3 regions of the Brevibacillus sp. HD3.3A genome follow, and region 3 is predicted to be linked to each of the others. Evidence: riboswitches for the same ligand, from Rfam matches in the RefSeq annotation. Region 3 holds a riboswitch; each other region holds the start of a gene.

Region 1 (9,514 bases), 2.6 Mb from region 3:
ACCGCGTATTTCATCCCGAGCATGCAGCCTGTCAAGTTGATGCTCATCACTTTGTTCCACTGCTCCACGTCGAACTGTTCCAGTTTTTGATCCGTACTGACGCCAGCGTTGTTGACCAGTACGTCTACTTTGCCAAAAGTGGCGACTGCTTTTTCCACGACCTGTGGCTCGAACACGACATGCCGTACACACCGAAATTCATGGCGACGAATTTGCTCGTCATGGCTACCAAAGGAGCTTATGTAAACAATCCGTTTCTGTAATTCGTTCCCGCAGACACAAAAAAGAAACTGCCCACTCAGGACAGTTTCTTTTATAAAGGAGGTTTACAGTTTTGTTACGTTCTCAGCTTGTGGGCCACGGTTGCCAGTTACGATGTTGAACTGAACGCGTTGACCTTCTTCCAAAGTTTTGAAGCCGTCACCTTGGATTGCGCTGTAGTGTACGAAAACGTCGTCTCCGCCTTCTACTTGAATAAAGCCATAACCTTTTTCTGCGTTAAACCATTTAACTGTTCCGTTCGATTGCATGTAAAAAAACCTCCAAAAGTCAATTTGAATATGCAGTCATATTTACCGAGGCAAATAAAGCTCACATATCATGAAGAAATACTCCAACATCTGATTGCAATACGCCTTCATGATATGTGAATTTATTCTACTTCGACAATATGAAAGTGTCATAGGACGGAACTGCCATGTTAAAACCAAAACTTTTTGAAAACCTAAAACGACGAAAGCCCTTCCTCTCTCCCATCCTTGCGGCTCCGATGACCGCGCCAGTGTGAATCGGGAATCCAAAAACGTTATCCATCAGCATCATTATGCACCTCGATGAATTAGGCTTAATTATTCAAGTAATACTATCATTCTATCATACAAATACGCTATAATCAACTATTTAGATGCTACACGGCCCGTTTCTCACCTGATACACTAAGGTTCTGGAGGGATGATTCATGTCAAAAGAAGTGTATACAAAGCAAGAAATCAAGCAACTTTTGGAAAAGGGTACTCCGATTTTGTTCCTTGATGTTCGCGACGAAGCCAAATTTCAGACAGGCAGTGTGGAAAGCAAATTCGCTGACACGCGAAATGTTCCTTACGTGCACATGCTTGCGCAAGACGCCAAACTATTAGATGAAGAAACAGAACGGGCCGTCAAAGAAAGACAGATCATCACTGTATGCACAACGGGAAATAAAGCCCAAAAAGCGGCAGCTTTGCTGCGCGAGCACGGATATGAGGCAAAAGCGCTGCTCGGCGGATTGACAGCGTGGAAGGACGACGAAGACGAAGCGAAATAAACGCACTAGCACCAACGTTTCCAGCAGATTGGCAGATATTACTCCTTTATTTCGGGCGGGATGGTCTGATATTCTGGGTCATGCCAAACCAATACGCCGAAACTTCCTCACGAATGGAAGTGCGGGGGATCTTTTACGCGGGTCAACAAAACCCGCTATGGGGTGAATCGCTCGAAGGAGCGTAGGGTTGTTTCCTCAACCCGAATCCGACAACTAACCTCGTAGGCCAAAAAAAGGAGACGATGTGAATATGAAACGTTTTGGAGCTACTGCCATCGCCATGACTCTGGGATTGGGCTTGGCCTTGACCGGATTTACTACTTCTGCTTCTGCTGCAACTTCCGCAAACTGCCCGTTGAAAAACGGTAACAGTACACCATATCAATTTTCCTATCAATGGATTCCATATGCGGGACAATTGCCTTTTGCATCCAATGCCCAGCAAAACCAGGTTGTTGTTCCACCAGTAAAGCAAGTACCTGTTCAGCAGCAGCCAGTGCAAAAGCCCGTACAAAAACCAGCGCAAACAGCACCGCAAGCACCTGCGCAACCAGTTGCAACTACACCTGCGGCTCCAACCGGACAAGCTGACCAGGCTAAAACAGGAGATTTCGCCAAGCAAGTCGCTGATCTCGTCAATCAGGAACGCGCCAAAGCAGGACTGGCTCCCGTGACGATGGACGCTTCTTTGTCCAAAGTGGCACTTGCAAAAGCAGCGGACATGTCGAACAACAACTACTTCGACCATACAAGCCCTACGTACGGTTCGCCATTTGACATGATGAAGCAGTTTGGCATCTCTTATATGACTGCGGGCGAGAACATCGCCATGGGTCAACGCAGCCCTGAAGAAGTCATGACGCAATGGATGAACAGTGATGGCCACCGCAAAAACATTATGAACCCGGCCTTTACCAAAATCGGTGTCGGATACACGAACGGCTACTGGGTTCAAGAATTTATCGGATAAAACAATCGTTTCACACGAAAGCCGGGTTTCTCTTCGCACAAAGAGACCCGGCTTTTCTCGTGTGGAGCTAGCCTTGCTCCGTATTTGCCGCGTTTTTCGCTTCGGGGGTGCAGCCGCAACCTTTCTGCTCGTCAAACAGAGCGACATCCTTTTGGTTCATCTTCTGTTTGGTCGGATAGGCAGAAACTTGTTGCAGTTCGGCATTGACATCAGATGATTGCTTCATCGTATGGCCCCCTCGCCGCTATTTGGATAGTTTGTGGTACATCGGTAGTATGCGCGTGAAAGCAGCAAATACATGCCTGCCGATCGCTGGAAAACAGACGAAGCTTGCTCAGAGCTGTTGCCGTTTAGGAACTGCGCTTTTACTTGCTGAGAATATGCTCCAGGTCTTTCAGCGCTGCGGCTGCCGCTGCTACAGGGTCTGACTTCCCGCCGACCACCATCAGCTCTCCCATCACATCGGTTTCTACCCGAATCGCCTTCGTAGTGCCTTTTACACGGGCAAAAGGGTGGCTTGCTTCAACCGCTTTCAATTCTACAGCCGCTTGAATCCCGTCCGCAGTCAGCCTGATCGTCCCGACCAGCTTGGGCACACGCCTGCTTTGTTTCCACTCCGCTATTTGTTCCACTGTCACCTCGCGCACGCTGGCCCGCGGGATGTCGGACAGCTTGATTGGAGCAGCGAACGCAGCATTGGCCAAAATCGTCAGCTTGGATGCGGTGTCAAAGCCTTCGATGTCATATGTCGGGTCAGGCTCTGCGATTCCCATCGCTTGCGCCCGCCGGATCGCCTCTTCGCTGCTGATCCCTTCTTCCATCATGCTCGTCAGCACAAAATTGGTCGTTCCGGTAAAAATGCCTTCTACGTGCCTGATTTCACAGCCAGCCAAATTGTAGGTGAACAGGTCGATGGTCGGCAAAGCCGCCGCAGTCGCCCCGCTGATTTTCAACTGGACGCCTTGCTCTTTTGCCAAAGCGGACAAGCCGCTGTAATCGACGACGAGCGCACCTTTTGACACGGCAATGGCGTGCATTCCTTTTGTAAGCGCCTGGCGGATAAAGCCAAGGCTCGCTCCTCCCGTTTGGACATCGGACGGCCCGGCTTCGATCAAGATGTCCGCTTCTGTTTGCGCCAACCATGCTTCGGCGTTCCATGCCGAATCAGCCGCTTTCTTTTCTTGCGCAAATGCGTTCAAGCCCTCTTCCGCAAGTCCATGCGGATCGTATAAGCCGCCAATTGAGCGGGCGACGCCGACAAGCCTGACGTCAGCCTGGTACAACTGGCGGTAACGGTCCTTACGTTCTTGCAGCAGTCGCGCGATTTGCTTGCCTACGGTTCCGAATCCTGTTAATACGATGTTCCAACGCTTCATTTGTCATTCTCCTTGTTGTCGCAAAACATCAAGCGCTTGTCATGCTTGTCGGTAGACGTCTCTTCTGTATGCCAGGATCGCGTTGGCGTCTTTTGGCCTGAGCTGTTTGCCCGTTTTCGCAGAGTACAGTGCTTCTACATGATCGATGAACAAAATTCCTTCCAGATGATCCAGCTCATGCTGAAGACAACGCGCGAAAAAATCCTCTGCCTCAAAGACGTGCTTCTCGCCGCTGCGCGTCTCTGTCCGCACTTTTACAGAGCGTGCCCGACTCACGATCCCGATCACCCCCGGAATCGACAGGCAAGCTTCTGGACCTATCTGAACGCCGCTCACGTCCACAATCTCCGGGTTGATCAGCTCGACCAGGCCGCTGCCGCAATCCAGCACAACCAGCCGCTGCAAAACGCCGATTTGCACAGCCGACAATCCGGCCCGTCCTTTTTTGGCGTACAGCGTATGCTTCATGTCTTGCAAAATCGTTTCTGTCTGGGGAGTCATGGATGTCACTTTTCTCGACCTGTCGCGCAAAATCGGATTCCCTAATAGAACGATACTCCGTTCTGCCATCGGTACAATCCCTCCTGCCCCTCTATGTGTTTACAACGTAGCAAACGTTTTTACCCATTGTCAAAAGAATCCGTTCAAAAATCTGAAAAATCCCTGCCTGCTAGATGACAAATGCATGTAGATGCGCTATCTTTATTGTTGATGATAAACAGATGTTCCAAAGGAAGAGGGAGGCTACCATGCATTCACTGGCATCACAGCTGAATGAGACGATTCAGCGGGAAAATCCACACGTTTTTGAGATGATGTCCAACATCGGCAAGCTGATTTACTTTCCAAAAGAAGGAATTCTGAGCCAATCGGCTGAAGCGAAAGCAAAAGCGAAAAAATACAATGCAACAATCGGGATCGCCCTGGAAAACGGCCAACCGATGCACCTGAAAGTGATTCAAGACAATCTGTCGGCCTATGCGCCAAAAGATTTGTACGAGTACGCTCCTCCCGCCGGAAAGCCTGAGCTGCGTGCAGCATGGCGGCAAAAAATGATGGAGGAACAGCCTTCGCTGGCGAACCTGACGTTCAGCAATCCGATTGTCACCAACGCTTTGACCCACGGCCTGAGCGTGGTTGCAGACCTGTTTGCGGACAACGGCGACAGCGTCATCATCCCGGACAAAAACTGGGAAAACTACGAGCTGACTTTCTCCATCCGTCGCGGTGCTGAAATGGTCTACTATCCATTGTATAACGATGAGATGAAGTTTAATGCCTCCGGATTGCGTGAAGCGATTTTGGCGCAAAAAGATAAAGGAAAAGCGATTGTCGTCCTGAACTTCCCGAACAACCCGACAGGGTACACGCCAGGGGCAGAAGAAGGCCGTCAAATCGTGGCAGCGCTCAAAGAAGGAGCAGAAGCGGGCATCAACATCGTAGCCGTAACAGACGATGCGTACTTTGGCCTGTTCTTCGAAGACTCCATGCACGAGTCGCTGTTCCCTAGCCTGGCAAACGTACATCCGCGCATCCTCCCTATTAAAGTAGATGGCGCGACCAAAGAAGAATACGTTTGGGGCTTCCGCGTCGGCTTTATCACATATGCAGCTCCTTCCAGCGACCTGCTCGCCGCGCTGGAGCAAAAAACATTGGGCATTATCCGCGCAACCATTTCCAGCGGATCTCACCCATCGCAAACATTCGTCCTGCAAGCTCTCACCTCTCCTGAGTTCAAGGCACAAAAACAGGAGAAGCTGGAAATCATGAGAGGCCGCGCCAACCGCGTGAAGCAACTGCTCGACAGCGGCAAATTCGACGACGCTTGGGGCTACTATCCGTTCAACTCCGGTTACTTCATGTGCCTCAAGCTGAAAACCGTCGAAGCGGAAGCATTGCGCCAGCACTTGCTGGAACAGTACGGCGTAGGTACGATCGCTCTCGGCCAAACCGATCTGCGCATCGCTTTCTCTTGCATCGAAGAGGACAACATCGACGATCTGTTCCAATTGATCTACAGCGGCGTCAAAGACTTGGAAAAAGCAGTGGCAAAATAAGCACAAAAAGCGTTTTGGCCCCCTAGCCAAAGCGCTTTTTTCTTGTCCGCCGCGATGTTTCTGCTGTTTTTCCACGAGCGTCACCAGCCCGATGAACGGAAAGCCTGACGCGTAAATCCAGTCTAGGATCGAAAAGCTCGCGCCGCCAATCACGGCTCGACGACTCCGCCCAGCTAGGTCAACCCCTGCCGCGGCTTATTCATATTTTTCAACAAACTGAATCATCCCTCTATTCTCGTCTCGGTACGCCGAATCCGCTGCGTTCCTACAAAAATCGAGGCAAGCACCAGAACCATCCCGACCCCATGCATCCACGTAAACGCTTCGTTCAAAAACAGCACGGCAACGAGCGCTGCGCTAATCGGCATCATTCCGGTAAACAAGCCAGCCTTGGATGCCTCCACCTTCGCCACTCCGTTGTACCAGAGGAAGAACGAGAGCACACTCGCCGTAACCGCGTAATAAAGCAACAGCCACCATATATGGGCCGGTACGGCTCCCCAATCGAAGCGAACCGCCTCCCAGATCGCAAACGGCAAAAACATGACAAAGCTGATGGCGTTGATCGCGGCGGTCATCTGAAACGGGGTAATTTTGCCTGACAAGCGCTTGGCAAAAATCGTGAACAGCGCTTCGCTGACGACAGCCAAAAACACAAGCAGGTTGCCCAGCATACTCGCCAGCGATTGCTCCTGTGCTCCTCCCGTAAACGTAATCAGGCTGATTCCGCCCACGGAAAGGGCAATCGCCAGCATGTTGTTCAGTTGAAGCTTTTCCTTGAGAATCCAGAAGGAAAACAGAGCGATGCAGGCTGGAACCGTGCTCGTAATAATCCCTGCGGCTGTAGCGGTCGTCCACTGCACGCCGTACAACATGCAAACACTGAACAGAAAGACGCCGAAAAACGACTGCCAGAACAGGACGCTCCCCTCTTCCTTGCTCCAGGACGACTTCCACTCGCCGCGCCAAAAGAGCAACGGCAGCAAAATCGCGATCGCAATCAGGAACCGCAACTCGGAAAACAGGAAAACGGGCACGTGCGAAACCATTTCTTTACCGATGGAAATGTTCATTCCTACCAATGCCATTGATAGGGCCAACTGAATGTAGGCGAACAGCATGGGGTAATTCTTTCCTCCTCTCGTGCTCCTACTACTGTTCCATCCACACGTGCCGAAATCCTCTCCATTATCCTGCGTGTGGCAGTTGTTTTTTCGCAGGTTCACTCACCCGTTTTTTCTCGGCAGCTCCTACGAGCAGAGCGCCAAACGGCAGTCTTCCCAGCCCGTACGACAGGAAAAACGAAACAGCGGCGCACAGGACAAAAACGACCAGACTGCCGATCACTCCCGTGTGAAACAAACCGATGCCGCGCACGGCTTTCATAAGGTAAGTCAAGACCAGCGCGTGCATCAAATAAGCGCCGTACGAATACTTGCCGACAAGACTGAGCCAATGCGTCACAGCCAATTGCTTTTTCCCGATCAAGAGCGCCAAGCCGTAAACGCCAAGAAGCGACGCCACCGTATACAAAAACATGGACGGCTTGAGCGATGTCGCCACATTTAGGCTGATGCTTCCGCTGGCAAACACCTGAAGCAGCTCGTAGCCAATCCAGCCGTACAACAGGCAAAACGCTGCCGCAATCCACATCCAGCGCTTGCCGATCCATGCGCGGAAAGCAGGCAAAGCCACAGCTGCCACGCCGCCCAACAAAAAGTAAAAGAAGTAGTAGAACGCGTTGCGGTCGCGATACTTGATCATATACAGCTCAAGCGGCCCACCGCCAAAGTCGGCCATATGCGCCGGAATGTAGCGAGCCGAAAACCACATCAGACCGCCGTATACGAAAGCAAGCAAGGCGCCGACCACGACAAACCGGGTGCGATTCACGACGAGACGATGCAAAAAGCGAAACAGCTTTTGCCACAGCGGATAAAGCAAATAAAACTGGAAGATCATGACGACAAACCATAAATGGTAGGAGGAGGTTCCCGTCACGAGGTTTTTGATCACCGTCCGGAAAAAGCTGCTCTCCCATCCTTGCGGCCATGTTTGCAGAGACATGTAAACCGCCGACCAGATCCCGTATGGCACCAAAATTTCCGTTACCCGCTTGCGCATAAAGCCGATGTAGTTCACCTTTTCACAATAGTTGTAAAATAACACCAACCCCGTGATGAAAATAAAGGCCGGAACGGCGAATTTTAGCAAGTGAAACAACATTCCGTATACGATAGCCGTCTGTTCGCTCAAGCCCTGCTCTCTGATAAAAATGCCGATGACGTGTTGATAGACGACAGCGAGAAAGGCAAAGCCGCGAATGAGATCCAGTTCGGCTATGCGTTCTTTGCGACTCATGAAACTACCAGATCCTTCCTGTATGATTAACAAGTGTCATCCTATCATCATAACCATCCCGCCTGCGCCAAGCAAGTCCGCATACGGGGTACTCGTCTGGTTAAAAAAGCCTATGTTTATCCCGCTTTTGGCCTTCGCGCACACAAAAAAACCGACGTCGTGGCGTGACATCGGTCTTTTAGCACATGTCCTATCTTAGTTTGTTTGTACTTCTGCCTCAGGCAAGCCGCCAGGGACGGAAATCAGACCGGGCCGCCGGATGAAAGCCTTGATCTTTGTTTCCACTTCCAGCTCGGAAAATACTTGGTCCCAGTTTTCGCGCACGGCTGCAAACTCCTTCGGGTATTTCCGGTGAAACTCCCGGCCGAAATTGACAATGTCTGCCTTGAACTCTTTTTGTACCTGGGAGAGGGCCAGCCTGATTCTCGTCTGGATGTCTTCGCGCATCCCTTCCTCTGCCCGGGCAATTTGCTCCGGAGTGTTCAAGGTCAGCTTTGTGCCATTTTGCACAATGTCTCCCTCTGTTTCAATATCGACGAGCATCTTCCATTTCCCGTTTTCAATCAGCGGTGTCAATTTGGTCTTTTCCCGAATCGGGTTTAGTGACACGAAGCCTCGCTCGTCTTTGATCTTGATCGTGACTGTCGTGCTCGATACCTCGTCTCTGAGCCATAGCACCCCTCGCGTCGTCCGGTCGGACAAAGCGCCGATCATTTTGCCGTTTTTGAACACGGCTGTGCCAAACAAATACGGATTGGTCGCTTGCGGACGCTCTTTTTTCGGCGGCTTCATCATGTCAATCATCGGCAAGGCGGCCGCATTCGTCGGACTTGCAAACATTTTCTGCAAATCGAGCAGCGTGACTTCAAGCCCGACCTCCAGTTCGGACAGCTTGCGCACGACTTCCGCCGAATAGCGTTCGAGCGGCGGCATAATCTTCAGCAGCTCGCTTGCTTTTCCTTTGCTTACATACATAAAAGCCCGGTTGCGCGGTTCCGGGTGGCGGGCGTAATAGTCGATATACTCTTCCAAGCCGTGCCTGGCCAGCTCTTGTCCGTAAATGTACACCTTGCAGTGGCCCCAGAACACCTTTCGCGGTATTTTTAGCTGCACTTTGGACATCGCGTCGGCAATATTGACGCCTTCCGCAGAACGGATCAGCGTCATCGCTTCGTTTGCTCCTCCATCCCCGCCGCTGAGTGAGCGCGGAACGAATACTTGCACAGACAGCTCCACAGCGCGATCCGATACGAAGTCCATTGCGACTGCTGTCACGAGCGCCACATCATTGATTTCGACGCGGTCCCAGCAGCCGCCAAGACAGGCACAGCATAGCCAAAGAACGAGGGCAAGCCGCTTCTTCATCGGCTGTTTTCTCCTTGCGTAGAAGAGATCAGCTTCTGCAGCGGCCAAACAAAGCTTTGAACCCCGCGGGCATACAGCA
Region 2 (9,514 bases), 560 kb from region 3:
AACCGCTACCTTGTCCGATGTGCTTCGCATCCCGAAAAAGCTGCGCAGTTGGGTAGCCGTTGTCTTGATTGTCGGGCTGTACATGGCCAATCAATGGCTGTACTATCCCGGATTTGACTGGAAAACAGCGCTAATGGAAGGCGTAACAGCGGGCTTGGCCAGTGTAGGCATTCACTCTTCCGCCAAAAACACGATCGAGCAAGTAAGCAACAGCAAAAACAAGAAAACCGATTCTCAATCTGCCGTATAACGCGTCAGCGGCGTATCCGACAGACCTGAATAATTTTTTCTCGCCGGCACACTCAATACATCGTCCTCCGGGAAGCGATAGGCGGTCAGCATTCCGCCGAAAACGCAGCCCTGGTCGATATTGATTGTGCCGTTTTTGCGTTTCGGCTCCGGGTGCGGATCGTGTCCCCAGACGATCGTCGGACTTGAGACTCTGCGTTCTTTTGCCCACTCTCTGCGAATAGGGCGGCCATCCGGACCAGTCCCGGCCACATCGCCGTATCGACAAAACGTATGCACCGCAGGAGATTCCATGCCAATATAGTCATCCCTGATCCCGGCGTGAACAGCTACAGCAGCCAGCTTGTCATGACGGCGGATCATCATGTGCGACGGCGAGGAAAAAAGCAGCCGCCGACTTTGCTCCCGCAGCAAAGAAGCTTTTTTCGGCCCAAATTCATGCTGATAAAGCTTCAGCTCCTCTTCCACTTTTTCGTCGCCGTGCGCCAAGGTCACCGGCCTGCCATCCAGCCAGCGGGCGATCTTCCAGCCGTGATTGCTGTCTACCATCTCTGCCAGCCCAGCCGTGACGTGGAGGTGGAAAAATTGCAACATCCTGATCGAATGCGGTCCGCGGCTTGTTATATCTCCGAGGGAAAGGAGCTTTCGGCCCTTTGGATGTCGGTAGGCACCGTCTTTGCTTTGCTCGTACCCGAGCCGCTGGATCAGCTCCATAAACTCGTCGTAACAGCCGTGAACGTCTCCGATGATATCCACGCCGTTGTCGGCCGAAAGCACCTTGGAGCGTGTCTGAGGTTTATGCCTCATAGCGCGTTCCCTCCTTTCCCAATCTGTTACTTACTATCTTTACCATAACGGCAAAAAAAACTCAAAAAAGCCCCTCATCATGAGGAGCTTTTTTACGGCAAAATCAACCGAGATCGTGCGTATGAACGTAAATCGCCGCCTGCGTCCGGTCCTCTACATTCAACTTGGCAAGAATGTTGCTGACGTGCGTTTTGACCGTTTTGATGCCGATAATCAGCTCATCGGCGATTTCCTGATTCGACTTGCCCTGACCGATCAGCTTCAGCACTTCCAGCTCACGCGGTGTCAACTGTTCGTGCGGATGCGATTCCTGGCCGTGCCGGAAACGGGCCATGATTTTCCCTGCCACTCGCGACTCCAGTACAGGTTCTCCGGCCGCTGCCGAACGGATGGCCTTCGCGATCTCCGCCGCCCGCGAAGTTTTCAGCAAGTAGCTGAAAGCCCCCGCTTCAATAACCGGATATACCTTCTCGTCATCAATGAAGCTGGTGAGAACGATGACCTTGCTGGCCGGACATGCTTCGCGAATGCGTCTGGTCGCTTCCACGCCACCAATGCCTTCCATGACCAAATCCATGAGGACAACATCCGGCCGCAGCTCGACAGCCATCCGCACACCTTCTTCACCACTGCCCGCTTCTGCCACAACCTCGATATCATCCTCTGTTGACAGGTAAGCCGCCAGTCCCATCCGTACCATCTCATGATCATCTACCAGTAATACGCGAATCACAGCATTTTCACCCTTCCCGTTCCGGCTGTAGCATCAGGGGAATCCGCACCTCTATTTGCGTTCCCTTGCCGACCGCTGAATAAATCTCCATCGAGCCTCCTACTTCTGCCACGCGCTCCTGCATACTGCGCAGTCCGTATGACGTCATCTTTTCCCCATCCGGGTCAAAGCCGACACCATCATCTGTCACCCGCAATCGCACCTGCTCCTGCAAAGTGAACAGCTTGACCGCGATCAGGCTGGCCTTGGCGTGTCGCAGCGTATTGGACAAAGACTCTTGCAAAATGCGAAACAAGTGGTCTTCGATGCCGCTTGGCAGCCCTTCGACGTCTTCAATCTCCCACGTCAGTTCCATTGTATTTTTACGAGTCAGCTCTTCTAAAAGTTCCATCATCGCTTCTTTCAGCGATTTGTTTTGCAGCGTGGCCGGGCGCAGATGCAACAGTAACGCCCTCATCTCAGCCTGAGCCGCTGCTGCCATCTCCTCGACCAGCTCGATTTGCTGGGCTGCCCGTTGCGGATTTTTCTCCACCAGCCGCTTCATCGCCGCTGTCGTCATCGCGATGGCAAACAACTGCTGACTGACTGCATCATGCAGTTCCCTTGCCAAACGCTGGCGCTCCTCTGTCACGGCTGCCTGTTTGACTTGCTCCGCCAAAGCAGCGTTATGGTTGGAAAGTCGCTGCAAAGACGCGACCTGCTCCTCCCACTGCGAAGCCAGGCGGTTCAGCTGCCACCCCAGTTCGCCGACCTCGTCGACGCCCAGATCGGGCACACGGTATGACAGCATTCCCCGTCCCAGCTTCATGGCTGCTTCCCACAGCACGCCAAGCCGTTTTTTCAACAAATTCCCGAAGATATAGGAAATAATCAGGGCAACCAGCACACCGACAGGAAGCGATATGACAAAAGCGACTAGCTGGACCAACCCGTCAGGCTGTGTGGGCAAGGCCAAGCCCAAGTAATCCTGCATCCACAAGACGACTCTCGGGTCACTGATCAGCCTGCTGTATGCGCGATGAACCTCCGGCATGTCTTTCCAGGAAAAATAGAGCCAAAAAAAGCAAACAAACGAAACCGTAACTGCACTTGCGGCGAGCAGGACGCCGTAGCGCACATATTGCCACTGAATACTCGCTAATCGCTGTCGACGCATCCGCCAGTACCTCCTAGATGTACTTGACTTTTATATCGCCGACAAGCAGCGAGATATGCAAATTCACTTTTTGAGCCGCCTCCTCGTATTGCTCGGAACGAATCATCACACTCCGGTTGATCCCTCCCTGGCGGTGGCTCAATACTTCCAGGTCGCCCAGACTCAGCTCGGCGTTCACAGAAACCGGAAGATCGACAGGGACATAAACGGTGACATCCCCTACCCATCCTTCCACAATAAGAGCGGCCTCGTCCTGCATCAAAACCGCGCGGGACAGATCAATCACCACATCCCCGATCCCGTGCCATACATGCAAGGTGCTCAACTCAAAACGCCCGGAAGTCAGATGATAATCGCCAATCAACGAACTGCGAGAATCTTTGGGCAAAATTCGTTCACGCCCAGTTTCCTCTTCCTTCTCAAGCAGCTTGCTGCGGGAAGGCTTCCACTTGCTCAAGCTGTCCAGCCATTGTGCAGCGTCATGCCGAATGCCGTTGTGTGTATGAACAGGCTGATCCTCGCTAGTCATAGCCGGACCAGAAGGCTCTTCCCGTTGTTCCGGAAACGGGGGAAAAGAAGCTCGGTTCCCGCCCCCTCTCGTTTTGCCGCGAATCAATCGGAAGCCAAAATAAATCAACAGGATGGGAACTGCCAGTTGGAACAAGTCATCCACACCGATACCGAACCACATGTCCAGAGCAATAATGATTCCCAAACTGAACAGAATGCCGCCGCCAATCCGTTTGTTCTGACCCCAGAGGCGAACGCCGAAGTAGACGAGCACCATCGGCCACAGATCAAACAGACCGAACGAAATGATATGCAAACTGTCTAATAAAAGGCCGATGCCTGTCAAAATGATCAGGACGCCAGCCAACATTGTGTGCAAGCGGGACAGTTTCACAAAAGTCTCCTCTCTTACGCCCCATGCCGATCTTTTTCACTTTGTCTGTTTCGACACGTATAAATGAATGCAGGTGGGATATTCAGCAAGGTGAAGTCTGTCTCTACCCAAGGAAAACGCGCCTGCAGCTCAGCCTGGAGTTGTAGCGAATATTGGAATGTAATGAACAGGCCGCCTGGTTTTAATACGTTTTGTACTTCATCCAGAATGGCTGCTCGCAACTCTTGTGGGAAATTGGCAAACGGCAGGCCGGAAATGATGACATCTGCCTTGCCAAGCTCCATCTCCTGCAAATATTGTCCGAGTCTCGTCGCTTCCTCCCTGACAGGAAGATCAGGAAAGCGTGATTGAAGGATGGATCGAAACTGGCTGTCACGCTCCACAAGCACATAGTCGGTATCCGGATTGATATTTTGATAAATGGTTTGGGTAAAAGCTCCTGTGCCAGGTCCCAGCTCCAGAATAACATCCGTTGAAGCCCAATTGACGCTGCTCAACATTCGCTCACATAAAAACCGCGAACTCGGGATCACGCTGCCGACACGCCCAGGCTCAGCGATGAACCTTCGCAAAAAGACCATGAAGTCTGCCAAGAATCGTACCTCCTAGGGGAAAAGCAGCCTGCTATACAGGCTGCCTGATTGACACACTCTATTCTACAACCAATCCCCCAGTTCCTGTCCAATCAAGATTGTTCCGGCTGGGCGGACACTGGTTTTTTCTGTTGAAGCGATGCCTTGATGTTTGCCAGTTCTGTATCCAGATCGTCTTTTTCCAACTCAGAAAGCGCGTTCTCCCAAGCGAGGTTTGTCTGGCGCCATTGACCGCTCATTTGCGCTTCGGCTTCCATGCGCAGCACTTTTTCCTCCATGCGAGCAAAGCCGCGGCCTGCGGACTGATTTCCGATTCCCACTACGGCATGATTCACTTGCTTTTGTGTACGAGCTACCTGTGCCCGAGCCATCAGCGTGAATTTTTTCGCACGCATTTTATAGAACTCTTCCTTCAGCTCAGCCAGCTTCTCGCGCATTTGCGTAGCTGCCTCGGATGCTGCCAAGTACAGTGTCTCATACTCTGCTGCACGCGCCTCGTATTGCTTTTTGTCTGCAAGTGCACGGCGAGCAAGTTCATCTTCCCCTTCTGTCAGAGCGAGCTTCACTTGACGATCGCGTTTGTCGATCAGTGTGTTCGCTTCATCCAGTTGTTGGCGGAATTTCTTTTCCAGTGCTACCTGACGGGCGACAGCCACTTCGACTTGTCCGATTTCCACTTCCATATCTCGCATGTATTGATTCAGCATCACTACCGGATCTTCCATGGAATCCAAAGCGTCATTCACCGAAGCTACTGTCAGGTCACGCAAACGTTTAAAAATACTCATGTTTATTTCCTCCTCATCATATCACATCGTGTTATTTCATCCAAAAGCTCTCGCGACTTGAGCAACTCTATGGCTGGCGACGGGTCACATCTTTTTCCCAGGCGTCCAGCGCGTCTTCTTTCAATACTTTTTGGGCCCACTGACGCTCCCAGGCAGGTGGCGCTTCTTTGGGGACATGACTGGGGCGCAGTAAGCGATACCCCAGATAAATCACACCAATGGCCAGTAAGCCGTGGAACAGCAGATGGAGCTTGCCAATCAGCATCAGGAACCCGAAGAGGAAGATCACGATTCCCCAGAAACGCGAACCGGATTGTCCCATAATCTTTCGAGCGCCGTACAGCATGATGACCCCGGGAATCAAAATCCCGATCAGGTCACCGAAGTCGATTCCGATTTGATCCAGCAGAACCAACCCGCCGATTAGCAAGAGAACCAGCCCGAGCAAAACCTTTCCAGACCGTTCACTCATTGCTCGCTTACCTCCTATTCTCTTGTGCATGTGGTGCTTGCTAACTTATGCCCTTATTGTAGCCCCCCGGATAGGCTTTCCATAACGGGCGTGCGGTTGGTTTTTCCCTCCGTCCTTGGACGGAGAGCACTTCCTGCCATAATCGGACGAGCCTGTTTTCGCCCCATTCCAACCGCTCTTGCAATGTCGAAACAAAACGTTACACCTTTAGACAGGATTTTGTGACAAAAATATGAACAAGCAGTCAAAAAAAAGGAAAAATCGGACAAGCAGCGAATCTTCGTAGAGTGCGTGTAAAAAAACATCGAAAAATAGCCGAATTCCGCATGTCGGAAACGGGGGAACCAGTTTTTTGGGGTGAATAGTTGCGTTAGGCAACTTAGGGCGTCCTTTCGACCGAACCCTTCAGCTAACTTCGTAGGCTCACGAAAGGAGCAGTTTCTTTTGCGCAAGGTGGTACTATCTTTATTTATGGCTGGATTGCTTGCTATGGGAGCGGGCGCTGCACATGCGGCGGAGAACACGACACTCGAAGAGGTTGTCGATGATCTGTACGGCGTTCCTTACAAATCTTCAGGCACATCCAAAAAAGGCTTTGACTGCTCCGGTTTCACACGCTACGTATTTGACGCGTTAGGTGTAGACCTGCCGCACAATTCTGCCTCTCAATATGAGTACGGTACAGAAGTTGCACGGAAAGACTTGCAACCAGGAGATCTTGTGTTCTTTAATACAAACGGACGAAGCATCTCTCACGTGGGCATCTACATCGGGGACGGCACATTCGTGCATTCGGAATCCGGCCGCGGAGTCGTCAACACCAAGTTGAACGACCCGTACTACTGGAGCAAGCGTTTTGTTGGTGCCAAGCGCATCAGCTCGCCTGTTCTGGAAGCAAAGGCGGACACTCCGAAAAAGGAAAACGCGGTGCAAGCTGCATCGTTGCCGGAAAATCAACCAAAAAAGAAGTAGTTCGGCAAAAACATAAGAGCCAGGGACAATCGTCTCTGGCTTTTTCTGACGAAATTTAGTACCAGGTCTAAATAGGTGCCCTTACTTATAAGGAAATAAGCATGAATGAAGGGATACTTGTTCCTATTCTGTGAAAGCATGTTATGATAGACAAGGCTGATTCTTTTTTTGCCATGACACTTGTCCACTTATTAATAGAAGTAACTGGGGGTAATTCCGGTGAAAGATCACATTTTAATCGTTGACGACAATCAGGAGATTATTGAACTGCTTGAAGATATTTTGGAAAACGAAGGCTTTCAGGTCTCCTCTGCGGAAAATGGCGAGGATGCACTTGCCCTGCTCAGCCAGGGAGAGCGGCCTAATCTCATTCTGCTCGATATCATGATGCCTAACATGAGCGGCTACGAGCTGTGCTCGCAAATCCGTCGCGAATGGGACTTGCCTATTTTGTTTCTCAGCGCCAAAAGCAAGGCCGTAGACAAAGTAGTCGGTTTTGAAATCGGGGCCGATGATTACATTACGAAGCCGTTTGACACGGAAGAACTGCTCGCCCGCATACGCGCCCATCTGCGCCGCTACGAGCGCATCCGCAAGCATACCGAGGAGCAGCCGGAAAAAGACGCCTCCGGTTCCCCGATCACGGTTTTGAAGTTCAAGGATTTGGAAATCCATAAAGAAACGTATTCCGTCTACGTCAACAACCAAAAGATCGAGTTGTCCACGAAAGAGTTTCAACTGCTGACTTTTCTCGCTGAAAATGCGGGTATCGTCTTCACGCGGGAACAAATTTACGACCGCGTCTGGGGCTATGGCTACGGCTCGCTCAATACGGTGACGGTACACATCAAAAACTTGCGCGAGAAGCTGGAAACAGAGCGGCAATTCATCAAAACTCAGTGGGGGACGGGCTACGTATTCATCGGGGAGAAGCTTTAGATGAGCCTCCGCAAAAAACTGTTTCTTTCTTTTATCGCGTTGATTACGCTCAACATCCTGCTGTTCAAGTTCGTTTTTCAGGACATCATCATCGACCAGTTGAAAAACGACCGTCACAACCAGTACCAGTCAGAAAAGGATGCGGCAGAAAAGGTCCGGGTCAACCAACTGCTGCGCTCCAGCAACTTCAAGGACCCGATCGAGCGCCAGGAGCTGGAGAAGCAGTTGCCAGAAGACGTCATGTACCGGATGGTCGTGAAGGACGCGAGCGGCAACACGATTTACCACAGGCCGTCAAAAGCCTACTCCTTGAAGCTGTCCCTCCCTTCCACCACGAAAAGCGACCTGAAAGTCGTGGCAGAATACCATTTTCAGCAAGAGCCTCCCCGTGAAGGCGAGATTGTCATCTATTTCTACACGGACGATTACGACATTATGGGCACAACCGGAGTCTCGATGATGCTCTGGTTTATTTACGGAAGCCTCGTGCTGGTCGGCTTGCTGTTGCTCACTCTGTTCGTCCGCTGGATTTTGCGTCCGGTTAGCGAACTGGCCCGTGTCACGCAGGAAATTCGCGAAGGCAAGCGGCTGGTGACGTTTACGTATCGCTCCCATGACGAGTTCGGACAGCTGTTTCGCTACTTTGGCGACATGGTCGATGAGCTGCGTTTTTCCGAAGAACGGCAATCGGAGATGATCGCTTCGATCGCCCACGATTTCCGCACGCCGCTGACTACGATCAAAGGGTACGCCTCCTATATCGGCTCTGGCCGCGTCACGGATTTGATGCGCATCCAGAAGCAAATGGGCAAGATCGAAGTGAAGACGAGCGATCTGGAAAAGCTGCTGGACGAGCTGCAAGACTTTACCGTTCAAAGCACAGAGGTGCGGCTCAACATTAGCCGCATTCACGTAAAAGGCTTTTTGAAGGGAATTATCGAGGACTACCTGGCGCGGGTGAAAGAAGCCGGATTGACTTTTCACTGGAAACTGCGCGTCTCCAATGAGCTGCACATCGAGGCCGATGAAACCAAGCTGCGCCGCGTCATGGAAAACTTGATCAACAATGCGATTCACTACAACAAACCGAATGGCTCGATTTTGATTACATGCGATCAGCGAGAAGGTCACGTGCTGTTCTCCGTAATCGACAAAGGCGAAGGAATTGCTGCCGAAGATTTGCCGAAAGTCTTCAACAAGTTTTACCGCGCGGAGAAATCCCGCAACCGCAACAACGGCGGCACAGGGCTCGGACTGACGATCTGCCAGAGCATCGTGCGCCGCCATGGCGGAGAACTCACGGTAAACAGCGAACAGGGAATAGGAAGCAGCTTCTCCTTCACCATTCCCTTTTTCCACGGATAGTTTATTTAGATTTATTGTCAGTTAATTTATTCTTTATATTTCTCTGTTAAAGTATTTCTTGTAAGCATGTTGCTTTCAGTGATAAATAACCCCCAGTTCGGTATCTGACACATCACGGCGAAACCGTAGTGAAAAGATGCCTCTTTTTTTTTGCCTTAATCCCGTTTTTCCAGGCGCATGGGCAGTCCGTTTTTCGGACGCAGCGTAACCAGCGGCTCTGGCTCCACTACCTGTCCAGGCTCGGCAAGCCGCAAGCGATATCGCTGCGCAATCGTCGCAAGCAACAATGCCGCTTCCATCAGGGCGAAGTTGTTTCCGATACAAACCCTTGGCCCGCCCCCAAACGGAAAGTAGGCATACGCAGGGTTGCGTTTCAGCAAGTCGCTGGCGAACCGCTCCGGGATAAACTCATCCGGCTTGTCGTAATACCGTTCCAGACGGTGCATGACAAACTGGCTCATCATCAGCGTCTCCCCCGGCTGATAGGTGTGTTCCCCGATCTTCACTTCTTCGACAACTTCCCGATTGATCGTCCA
Region 3 (9,514 bases):
GAAGATCGGAAAATGGTTTCAAGGTGCGAAGCAAAGCTCTTAACTCATAAGCCTACTTAATGATCAGGAGGAATAAAAAATGAAACGTGTTCTGTTGCAAAAATGGACTCTTTCTTTGTTCGCGGCCGTATCGGTCTTCGGACTTGCTGCCTGCGGTTCCCAGCCTTCTTCGTCGACCCCATCCCAGCCAGCGCCGCAGTCGACTCCGGCTGCCACAACGGAGCCTGCTGCCCCGAAAGTAGCGGGAACCTTGAGCTTTTACACGTCCCAGCCGGATGCGGATGCAGCTGCTTTGATCGACGCTTTTTCCAAGAAGTATCCTGACGTGAAAGTAGATCTGTTCCGCTCGGGAACGGAGGAAGTCATCAGCCGCTTGCAGGCCGAAGCACAGGCAGGCCAAGTAAAAGCTGACGTGCTGTTGGTCGCGGATGCGCCGACTTTTGTCAGCCTGAAAAAACAAGATTTGCTCATGCCGTACACTTCGCCTGAAGCGGCGGACATTCCGGCGGAGTGGAAAGACGCGGACGGCGCGTACACCGGAACGAAAGTCATGGCGACTGTGCTTGCGGTCAACACGAGCAAGGTCAAAGCTCTCCCGGACAGCTGGAAAGTGCTGACGAGTCCGGAAGCGGCGAACAAAGCGATTATGCCAAGCCCGCTCTACTCAGGCGCAGCGGCTTACAATGTCGGGGTGTTTACGCGCCAGCCTGATTTGGGCTGGGATTACATCAGCGGGCTGAAAACGAATCAAATGACCGTCATTAAAGGAAATGGCGCCGTGCTCAAAAGTGTAGCGGGCGGCGAAAAAGATTACGGCATGGTCGTCGACTATCTGGTTGCCCGCGCCAAAAAAGACGGTTCGCCCGTCGAGATCGTGTATCCAAAAGAAGGCGTGCCTGTCATCACGGAGCCGATCGGCATCATGAAAGCGACCAAAAGCCAGGAGGCTGCCAAAGCGTTTGTCGATTTCGTCCTCTCCGAAGAAGGGCAAAAGCTCGCCAGCGGCCTGGGCTATACACCGATCCGCAAAGGAGTAGCAGCACCGGAAGGACTGTACGCACAAGATCAAATCAAGGCGCTTTCCGCCAATATTGACGAACTGGAAGCTTCCAGGGAAGCCGACAAAAAGAAATTTGGAGAGATGATGGGTGGCAAGTAACTGGCAGACGGTAGTGAGCGAGAGACAGATGGGGGAGCGGCGCAAGTTCGCCGCCTCCCTGTCCATGGATAAGGCGGCTACCTGGTTCGTGCTGGTGCCGGTCGCCTTCTTTTTTGTCTATCCGTTGTGGAAGCTGATTGTGCTTAGTATCCAGACAGAAGCAGGGCTTGGCTTGCACTACTTTCAGGAGGTGCTGGTCAATGCCCGGACGTGGGATGCAGTCGGTCATACTGTGCTGGCAGCGGGTATTTCCACCGTCATCTCGGTAGTCGTCGGCGTGGCGCTTGCCTGGCTGTGCGCGTATACCGATATACGCTGGAAAGGTGCGATTCACGCGTTTGCCCTTTTGCCGCTGCTCATCCCGTCCTATGTAATGACGCTGGCCTGGACGCAGTTGGCAGGGCCGCAGGGTGTGCTGAACAGGGCTGCGAGCTGGGTGATGGGCAGTCCGGTCGAGCTGTGGAACGTGTACGGGCTGGATGGGATCATCGTCGTGATGGGGCTGACTCATTATCCGCTGGTGTACATGTTGACGCTGTCTGTGCTGTACCGGATTCCGAAAGAGTTGGAGTGGGCGGCGCATTCTTCGGGAGCAAGCGCGCGGGCTGTGTTTGCCAAAGTGACGCTTCCGCTCGCCTTGCCAGGCATTGCGGGAGGCGGACTGCTGGCGTTTATCTCCGGGCTGGACAACTTCGGGATTCCGGCATTTTTGGGTATCCCGGAAAATATCTCTGTACTCAGTACACTGATCTACGAGGAAGTGATCGGATTTGGGCCGAGCGCTTTTGCCAGGGCGGCTGTCCTGTCTGTTTTGCTCGGCGTCATTGCGCTGGCAGGGACAGGGATGCAGTGGGTTTTGCTGCGGAAAAGCCGGGTAGACCAGACCAGTGCCGAGGACAAGTCCATCCGGCGGTCTTTGGGCAAGCACCGTTTGACGGCGGAGGTTTTGGTGGGCGGGTTTTTGCTTGTGACGAGCCTGCTTCCGCTTTTGTCGATGGCCGCAACCGCTTTTGTCAAAGCTTACGGCTTGCCGTTTGTCCCGGAAAATTTGACGTGGAAGCATTTTGCCTTCGTAATGTTCGACCACGCAGGTACGAAGGGAGCCATCGGCAACAGCTTGATGCTTGCCAGCATGACGGGTGTCTTGTGCGTCATCGCGGGCACGCTGTTCGCCTACTGGCGCATTCATAAGCCGTCTGCGCTTGGCAAAGCGATGGAAGGGGCTGTAGCGCTGCCGTATGCGCTTCCGGGCATGGTGCTCGGACTTGCGATGATTTTGACCTGGATTGAACCGATTCCCGGCTGGCAGCCAGGCATATACGGAACGGTTTGGCTGATCATGATCGCTTACGTGACGCGTTTTCTCATTTTGCAAGTCAAAAGCAGTACGGTTTCGATCATGCAAGTGGGCAAAGAAGTGGAGGAGGCAGCACGGATCAACGGCGGGCGCTTCTGGACGAGATGGCGGCGCATTTTGCTCCCGCTCTACGCGCCGGGCATGGCAACAGGTTTGTTTCTGGTCTTTCTCACCGCTTTTACAGAGCTGACGATTTCGTCGCTCTTGTGGTCATCCGGCTCGGAAACGATCGGTGTCGTCATTTTCAGCTTTGAGCAGGCGGGATCGACAACGTACAGCACGGCCCTCTCGACCTTGATCGTAGGAGCCATCCTGCTGGTGCTCGCGGCGGGCAGTCTGTGGAAACGATACTGGCAACGGAGGATCGAACAATGAACAGTGCGCGGGTAATAGGGGTATCGAAAAAATTCGGGAATGTGACGGCGCTCCACCATCTCGATTTGCAGATCGGCCAAGGCGAGTTTGTCGCTTTGCTCGGTCCGAGCGGCTGCGGCAAAACGACGCTGCTGCGGCTCCTTGCCGGGTTCGAATCCCCGACAAGCGGAGAAATCTGGATCAACAACGAGTGTGTAGCCAGCGCGGCCAAGCGCAAGCCGCCGGAAGAACGGCGGATTGGCATGGTGTTTCAGTCGTTCGCGCTTTGGCCGCATTTGACGGTCTACGAAAACGTGGCGTTTCCTTTGCAGCATCAACAGCAGGTGCCGGAAGCGTACAAGCAAAACCCGAAAGCGCGGGTAGCCCAGATGCTGGAGATGGTCGGTCTGGGCGGTATGGAGGAGCGGTTCCCCAGTCAGCTTTCCGGTGGGCAAAAGCAGCGTGTGGCGCTGGCGCGCGCCATCGTGTTCAATCCGACCTTGTTGCTGATGGACGAACCGTTGAGCAGTCTGGACGCCGAGCTGCGCATGCAGATGCGAAAAGAAATCCAGTTCATTCACCGCGAACTGGGTACGTCGATTGTCTATGTGACGCACGATCAATCCGAGGCACTGGCCATGGCTGATCGCATTGTCGTGATGAAGGGCGGCAGAGTTGAGCAGGCAGGCACTCCGCACGACATTTACTACGCCCCGGAGTCGCCGTTTGTCGCCAAGTTTGTCGGCAGAGCCAACTTTTTAAAAGGGAACTGGGCTGCCGCGAACACCTTTTTGCTGGAAAAACAGGGAGCGTCATCGTTGCCGATCACCGTTTCGCGTGATTTTTCCGCTTTTTTCGATCAGCAAGTATTGCCTGTTCGCCCGGACCAGTTGAAGCTGTCCGTCTGGCATCAAGGCTCGGACGGGATCATGGGCAAGGTCGCTCACGTCCAGTTTCAGGGCCGGGAGCTGATTTACTCGATTCGCGTCGGGGAAGAGGAATGGGAAGTGGTCACCGATATTAGCGAGCGGTTTGCTTACGATGATTCTGTACTGGTGAGCATTTGCGTGTAAGCTGGAAAGCAGGCGAAATAGCTTTCATTGGTGAGCAACCGATAGCTAATGTCAGGATATAAATAAAGAACGATCAAGCATGAGGCAAGCAGGCCGAAGCGAGCATTCACAATAATTGGCAGCAGGCGTATAATCAAATCACATTACCGAATCTGATTCAAACATTTCATACGGCCTAGTTCCGGGGCAACCCGGAAGCGGGGGAACCAATCTTTTGGGGTTAATCCTGAGCAATCAGGAGGGATGAGATAAGTCTTCTCTGCCATCCTACCCGTCAGCTAACCTCGTCGGCCAAAGCAGGGAAGGTTCATGAAGCGATGAAGTCTGGGCAATGATGCGAAAAAAGAGGAGCGGTCCTCTTCGGGCGCGTTTATAGGCCATTTCAGACTTTTTCTTTGGGACCTTTGTTCTTGAGAAAAAGGATGAAATAGGTCTATTTTTTATGGCGATTTTCATGTGTGGCTTTTGTCATACGCGTGCATGTCGATGTGCGAGGATGGCGGGCGGCAAATGAATTTCGGCATAAACCCGGTGCATGAAACCAAAAAACGAACAGCGAAATCAGGAAGACAGCGTACAGGGAGCCTTTTGCACAGGGGCGCCAGGTATTAGGTAAGCCTGCGTTATTCTGCAAAAATCGAGCGTACACAAGCGGCAGCGTCTGCAGGTGGTTCGTCCGGTTGGAAGCGGAACTTCGCAGGTTTTTTCATTTGGGAAAACAAGAAAGGGAGGAAAGGCTCATGCCCAAAATGACAGTCAGGCAATTGACGAAAGTGTTTGGCAAGCAGCCGCAGGCAGCGTTAAAGCTGTTGGAGCAAGGATGGACAAAGGAGCAAATTTTTAAAGAGACAGGGCAATCGATCGGTGTGAACCAGATCAGCTTCTCGGTAGCAGAGGGCGAAATTTTCGTCATTATGGGGCTGTCAGGCAGCGGCAAATCTACCTTGATCCGACTTTGCAACCGCCTGATTGAGCCAACCACTGGGAGCGTTCAGATCGATGGCGAAGAACTCATTGGTATGAAGCCGGCTCATTTGCGCGAGGTACGCAGGAGAAAGCTCGGCATGGTTTTTCAAAATTTCGCGCTCTTCCCACAGCGAACGGTACGGGAAAACATCGAATTCGGTTTGGAGATTCAGCAAGTACCGCATGGATTGAGGCAAGAAAAAGCACGCGAAGCGCTTGCGCTCGTCGGGCTTTCCGAGTGGGAAAATGCCTTCCCTGATCAATTGAGCGGCGGAATGAGGCAGAGGGTCGGCCTGGCCCGGGCGCTCGCCAACAATCCCGACATTTTGCTGATGGATGAAGCGTTCAGTGCCCTTGATCCGCTGATTCGAAAAGACATGCAGGATGAGCTGCTAGAGCTTCAGCTAACGATGAAAAAGACTATTTTGTTCATTACTCACGATCTGCATGAGGCATTGCGGCTCGGTGACCGGATCGCCCTGATGAAAGACGGTCGCTTCATCCAGGTCGGGCGTCCCGAAGAAATCATGACCGATCCTGCGGATGAATTCGTGAAAAAATTCGTTGAGGATGCAGACTTGTCCAAAGTGCTGGTGGCAAAACACGTGATGAAAAGGGCAGAAGCGATTACTCCTGACAAAGGTGCGAGGGTGGCCCTCCAGCTCATGATGGACAACGGGGTATCCAGTCTGTACATCGTAGACAAAAAGCGGACATTGCTTGGGCTTGTTACCGCCTATGACGTTTCGCTTGCGATCAATACGGGCGAGTCGCTTGAAACCATGATGAAAAAAGATATCCCCAGCGTGGGGCCAGATGCCCGTCTGAACAGCCTGTTTCCTCTGATGGCAGATTTGCACGTTCCGATTGCTGTCGTGGGTGAGGAGCGGCGTCTGTTGGGCGTCATTGTCAAGGGAGCGGTGCTCGGCGGGCTTGTCGGCAAGGTCAATCCGCAGCAGGGAGCAGAGGTGATGCCTCATGGATTCCGTGCCTAAGTTGCCGATCGGTGAATGGGTGGAACGAATCGTTGAGGCGCTCGGTCAGCACAAAGGCATTTTGTTCGATCCGATCGCGATCATCATTTCGGGAATGGTCACGTACTTTACCGAGGTTTTGGCTGCGATACCGTCTGTTATTCTCATTTTGCTGTTCGGGGCGCTGGCCTGGGTATTTGGCGGGCGATCTTCGATGTTTTTCACATTGCTTGGGCTGTTTCTCATTGCCAATCTGGGGTACTGGGATGAAACGGTCGAAACGCTCGGCTTGGTTATTGCTTCTGCCCTGTTGTCCATCACTGTAGGGATTCCTGCGGGTATTGCCTGCGCGCGAAGCGATACTTTCACGAAGCTGGTCATGCCGTTGCTAGATTTGATGCAGACGATGCCAGCATTCGTTTACTTGATCCCGGCCATTTTCTTTTTTGGACTGGGCGAAGTACCAGGGGTCATTGCTTCCGTTATCTTTGCGCTGCCGCCGATCGTCCGATTTACGAATCTCGGCATACGTCAGGTTCCGCCGGAGCTTGCAGAAGCAGCGGATGCTTTCGGCTCATCGAGATGGCAAAAGTTGATGAAGGTGCAACTGCCTTTGGCGAAGACGACCATCATGGCGGGAGTCAACCAGTGCATCATGCTTGCGCTTTCGATGGTGGTTATCGCCGCCATGATCGGAGCAAAAGGATTGGGAGCCGATGTTTATCGGGCTGTATCCCAGGTGGATATCGGCAAAGGTTTTGAAGCGGGGTTATCGATCGTGATTATTGCTATCGTTCTGGACCGCATTTCCCAGCATGCCAAACAAAAGGAGAGAAAAGCGTTATGAACAAGTTCACGCGAAAAAATGCACTGACATGGGTGGTGGCTGCGGCTATTATGCTGGCAGGCTGCTCTCAGCAAGGCTCTACACCGACAGGGGCGACGATTGGGCACAATCCGAATCCCGTCCAGGTGCCGAAGAACGCGATTGGGGAAGCAGTGGGATATAAAATCATTGGAATTGACGCTGGTGCCGGCTCGATGGTGAAGACTGAGGAAGTCATGAAGCTGTACGGCCTGGACAACTGGCAGCTTGTAGAAGGATCGGATGCGGCGATGACTGCCGCGCTGACGCGTGCCTACGAACAGAAGCAACCAATTATCATCACGGGTTGGACGCCGCATTGGATGTTCAAAAAACTGGATCTGAAATATTTGCAGGACCCGAAAAACGGCTTTGGCGGAGCTGAACAGATTCATACCATCGTTCGAAAAGGATTGAAGCAGGATCACCCTGCCGCCTATCGGTTTCTGGACGCGTTCCAATGGAAGCCTGCGGACATGGAAGCTGTGATGGTACATATTTTGGACGGGAAAAAACCAGAGGAAGCGGCTGCGGAGTGGGTGAAAAACAACGAAGACAAGGTCGGGAAGTGGGTAGAGGGGCTTGCTCCGGTTCAAAAAGAAAAGCTGACCATCGCTTACGTGGCATGGGACTCGGAAATTGCCAGTTCGCACATAGTGAAGGAAGTGCTGGAGACAAAGCTCGGATATGAGGTGGAATTGAGTCAGGTCCAGGCTGGACCGATGTGGGCAGGCGTAGCCATGGGCGATGTGGACGGGATGGTAGCAGCCTGGCTTCCCTCTACCGATGCGAGCTATCTCAAAAAGTTCGGGGATCAGTTGGAAGACCTTGGCCCCAATCTGGACGGAACCAAAATCGGGTTGGTGGTTCCAGGCTATATGAACATCCAGTCGATTGAGGAGCTCAAATAAACGGGAAGAGGAGGGGCTGGCATGAAAAATTGTCTGGTCATTGGGGTGGGAGAGGCATTCACGTCTTTTGTGCAGACGATCAGAGGAGGCAGTGACTCTCTGTTCTTCCGGAAAAGTCCTGTTGCCTATTCGCTGATCAGGGGAGAGCGTCACTCCTGCACAGAAAAGTTGTCGCCCATTTCTTTCGATGAAAGCTATCTTCATCAAGAGGAGTTGTTAGTCTATCAGTCTGTCTATCTGTTTGTGGACGAATGGCCAGAAGGGCGTGATTTCATTACTTTGTTTCGGCAGTTGGGCACTTGCCGCATTTTCGTTCTGACACAGGAGCAGCAAAATGCGAGTTTATACAAAGGGTTAGGTGCCCATTATGTCATCATCAGCAAGCCAGGGTACAAGGGATATCGATGGCTGGCAGAACAACTCAGCGGTTGATTGGAAAAAGGCTCCGTCAGTAAGCAGGCGGAGCCGCCTTTTCGATGCACAGGTATTCAGTTGAGGAATCAGCCCAGCATTTTTTCGAGGTCCTTGTCCAACACGTAAACCTCGATTCGCTCCCCCATCTTGGTGCTGATGTCGCTATGACTGGACAGCACTTTGCAGCCGGTCAGCTTTTCTACGATTTCTTCTGATTCCTCGCTATACATCTCACGAAGCACCTCGCGCATTTCTTTTACAATGCGACGGCCTTTATCGTGGCTGGAGAGATGTTTTTCTTCAACGGTGAGCACTCCCTTGAAGCGAACGAGGACCATGTCGCCGACGATGTAGGTTTTTGCTTCTTGAGGGCCACGTCCGATCAAGTCGCGTTGAAATTTGATGAAAGTTTCGCTGATTTCAGCTTCCAGCTTTTTTTTGTTAGAGATGGCCAAACGCCATACCTCCCATTATTTATCATTGTGCCTTATATTACTCAGCCGACTTTGGGCTGTCAACACGCCTGAGGAGGGATGATTTTGTGGTAATCGTAACGATTTTTGCCGTGGGGATTTTTTTGTATTTGGTTCACGCCTTATGTCATGTAGAACAATTGTGAATTTCATAGGATAGAAAGGTGAATGGCCGTGAAACAAGTAGAAGAGCATTCGACATTCCACAATAAAATAATCGGAACAGCTTTGTTGGAGAGCGTACGCAAGCTAAACCCGCTGGTTATGAAATCGAATCCTGTACTGTTTGTGGTTGAGATGGGAACTGTGCTAATCCTGCTCATGATCCTTTTCCCCCATTATTTCGGAACAGAGAATCAGATAGGCTGGAACACAGGCGTATTTTTGGTTTTGCTGTTTACCGTCCTGTTTGCCAATTTTGCCGAAGCACTAGCAGAAGGGCGGGGAAAAGCGCAGGCAGATACGTTGCGCCGGGCCAAAAGAGATACTGAGGCGAAACGGCTGAAGGCAGACGGGGGCATCCATGTGGTGTCTGCGGAGGAACTGCGAAGAGGGGATCTTGTTCTGGTAGAGACGGGTGACTTCATTTCCTTGCAAAAGCCGCTCCATGTCGAATGTCGCGAGTGCATGGTTACGACAAGCATCGGGATCAGCATTTTTCCGAGAGATGGGGAAGATGCGCAGACGCTGATGAAGCATGCGGATGCAGCGATGTACAGTGCAAAAGAGAAGGGACGAAATCGATACATTGTGTACTCCTTTACGATGAGCAATCATGCATCAGAATGTCTTGCGATGGAACAGGAACTTCACAAAGCTTTGTATTGTACCGATTGGCGAGTGGGCGCTGCGAACAGCCTGTAACCAAGCCAAGCTCTGGGAGCAGGCAGGATATGACCCGTTGCGAGTTGCCGTCAACTTGTCTGCCCGTCAGTTTCAACAAGAGAATCTGGTACAGATGATTCAGC

Evidence for each region. Region 3 has a riboswitch for cyclic di-AMP ahead of HP435_RS02420 (quaternary amine ABC transporter ATP-binding protein). Riboswitches for the same ligand answer to the same signal wherever they lie in the genome.
Region 1: it holds a riboswitch for cyclic di-AMP, as region 3 does, so the genes downstream of both, HP435_RS14675 (CAP domain-containing protein) here and HP435_RS02420 (quaternary amine ABC transporter ATP-binding protein) in region 3, are expected to answer to the same signal.
Region 2: it holds a riboswitch for cyclic di-AMP, as region 3 does, so the genes downstream of both, HP435_RS05085 (C40 family peptidase) here and HP435_RS02420 (quaternary amine ABC transporter ATP-binding protein) in region 3, are expected to answer to the same signal.

The regions. Positions count from the first base shown of each region.
Region 1 covers NZ_CP085874.1:3,048,464-3,057,977, reverse strand. The annotation lists partial or broken gene HP435_RS14690 (SDR family oxidoreductase) at 1-158, opposite strand, end outside; gene HP435_RS14685 (cold-shock protein) at 327-530, opposite strand; gene HP435_RS14680 (rhodanese-like domain-containing protein) at 959-1,306, shown strand; cyclic di-AMP (ydaO/yuaA leader) riboswitch at 1,391-1,549, shown strand; gene HP435_RS14675 (CAP domain-containing protein) at 1,557-2,276, shown strand; gene HP435_RS14670 (hypothetical protein) at 2,344-2,502, opposite strand; gene HP435_RS14665 (homoserine dehydrogenase) at 2,642-3,652, opposite strand; gene def (peptide deformylase) at 3,692-4,222, opposite strand; gene HP435_RS14655 (aminotransferase class I/II-fold pyridoxal phosphate-dependent enzyme) at 4,402-5,709, shown strand; gene HP435_RS14650 (DMT family transporter) at 5,931-6,830, opposite strand; gene HP435_RS14645 (acyltransferase) at 6,898-8,070, opposite strand; gene HP435_RS14640 (Ger(x)C family spore germination protein) at 8,266-9,435, opposite strand; gene HP435_RS14635 (YqjF family protein) at 9,432-9,514, opposite strand, start outside.
Region 2 covers NZ_CP085874.1:994,318-1,003,831, reverse strand. The annotation lists gene HP435_RS05125 (hypothetical protein) at 1-250, shown strand, start outside; gene HP435_RS05120 (bis(5'-nucleosyl)-tetraphosphatase PrpE) at 235-1,056, opposite strand; gene HP435_RS05115 (response regulator) at 1,160-1,789, opposite strand; gene HP435_RS05110 (HAMP domain-containing sensor histidine kinase) at 1,797-2,945, opposite strand; gene liaF (cell wall-active antibiotics response protein LiaF) at 2,959-3,849, opposite strand; gene HP435_RS05100 (class I SAM-dependent methyltransferase) at 3,864-4,442, opposite strand; gene HP435_RS05095 (PspA/IM30 family protein) at 4,535-5,230, opposite strand; gene HP435_RS05090 (LiaF transmembrane domain-containing protein) at 5,298-5,702, opposite strand; cyclic di-AMP (ydaO/yuaA leader) riboswitch at 6,006-6,139, shown strand; gene HP435_RS05085 (C40 family peptidase) at 6,147-6,674, shown strand; gene HP435_RS05080 (response regulator transcription factor) at 6,894-7,613, shown strand; gene HP435_RS05075 (sensor histidine kinase) at 7,614-8,978, shown strand; gene HP435_RS05070 (cytochrome P450) at 9,134-9,514, opposite strand, start outside.
Region 3 covers NZ_CP085874.1:436,611-446,124, forward strand. The annotation lists gene surE (5'/3'-nucleotidase SurE) at 1-43, shown strand, start outside; gene HP435_RS02405 (ABC transporter substrate-binding protein) at 80-1,159, shown strand; gene HP435_RS02410 (ABC transporter permease) at 1,188-2,891, shown strand; gene HP435_RS02415 (ABC transporter ATP-binding protein) at 2,888-3,943, shown strand; cyclic di-AMP (ydaO/yuaA leader) riboswitch at 4,106-4,252, shown strand; gene HP435_RS02420 (quaternary amine ABC transporter ATP-binding protein) at 4,684-5,904, shown strand; gene HP435_RS02425 (ABC transporter permease) at 5,888-6,730, shown strand; gene HP435_RS02430 (glycine betaine ABC transporter substrate-binding protein) at 6,727-7,659, shown strand; gene HP435_RS02435 (hypothetical protein) at 7,681-8,091, shown strand; gene HP435_RS02440 (Na-translocating system protein MpsC family protein) at 8,160-8,528, opposite strand; gene HP435_RS02445 (diguanylate cyclase domain-containing protein) at 8,721-9,410, shown strand; gene HP435_RS02450 (putative bifunctional diguanylate cyclase/phosphodiesterase) at 9,322-9,514, shown strand, end outside.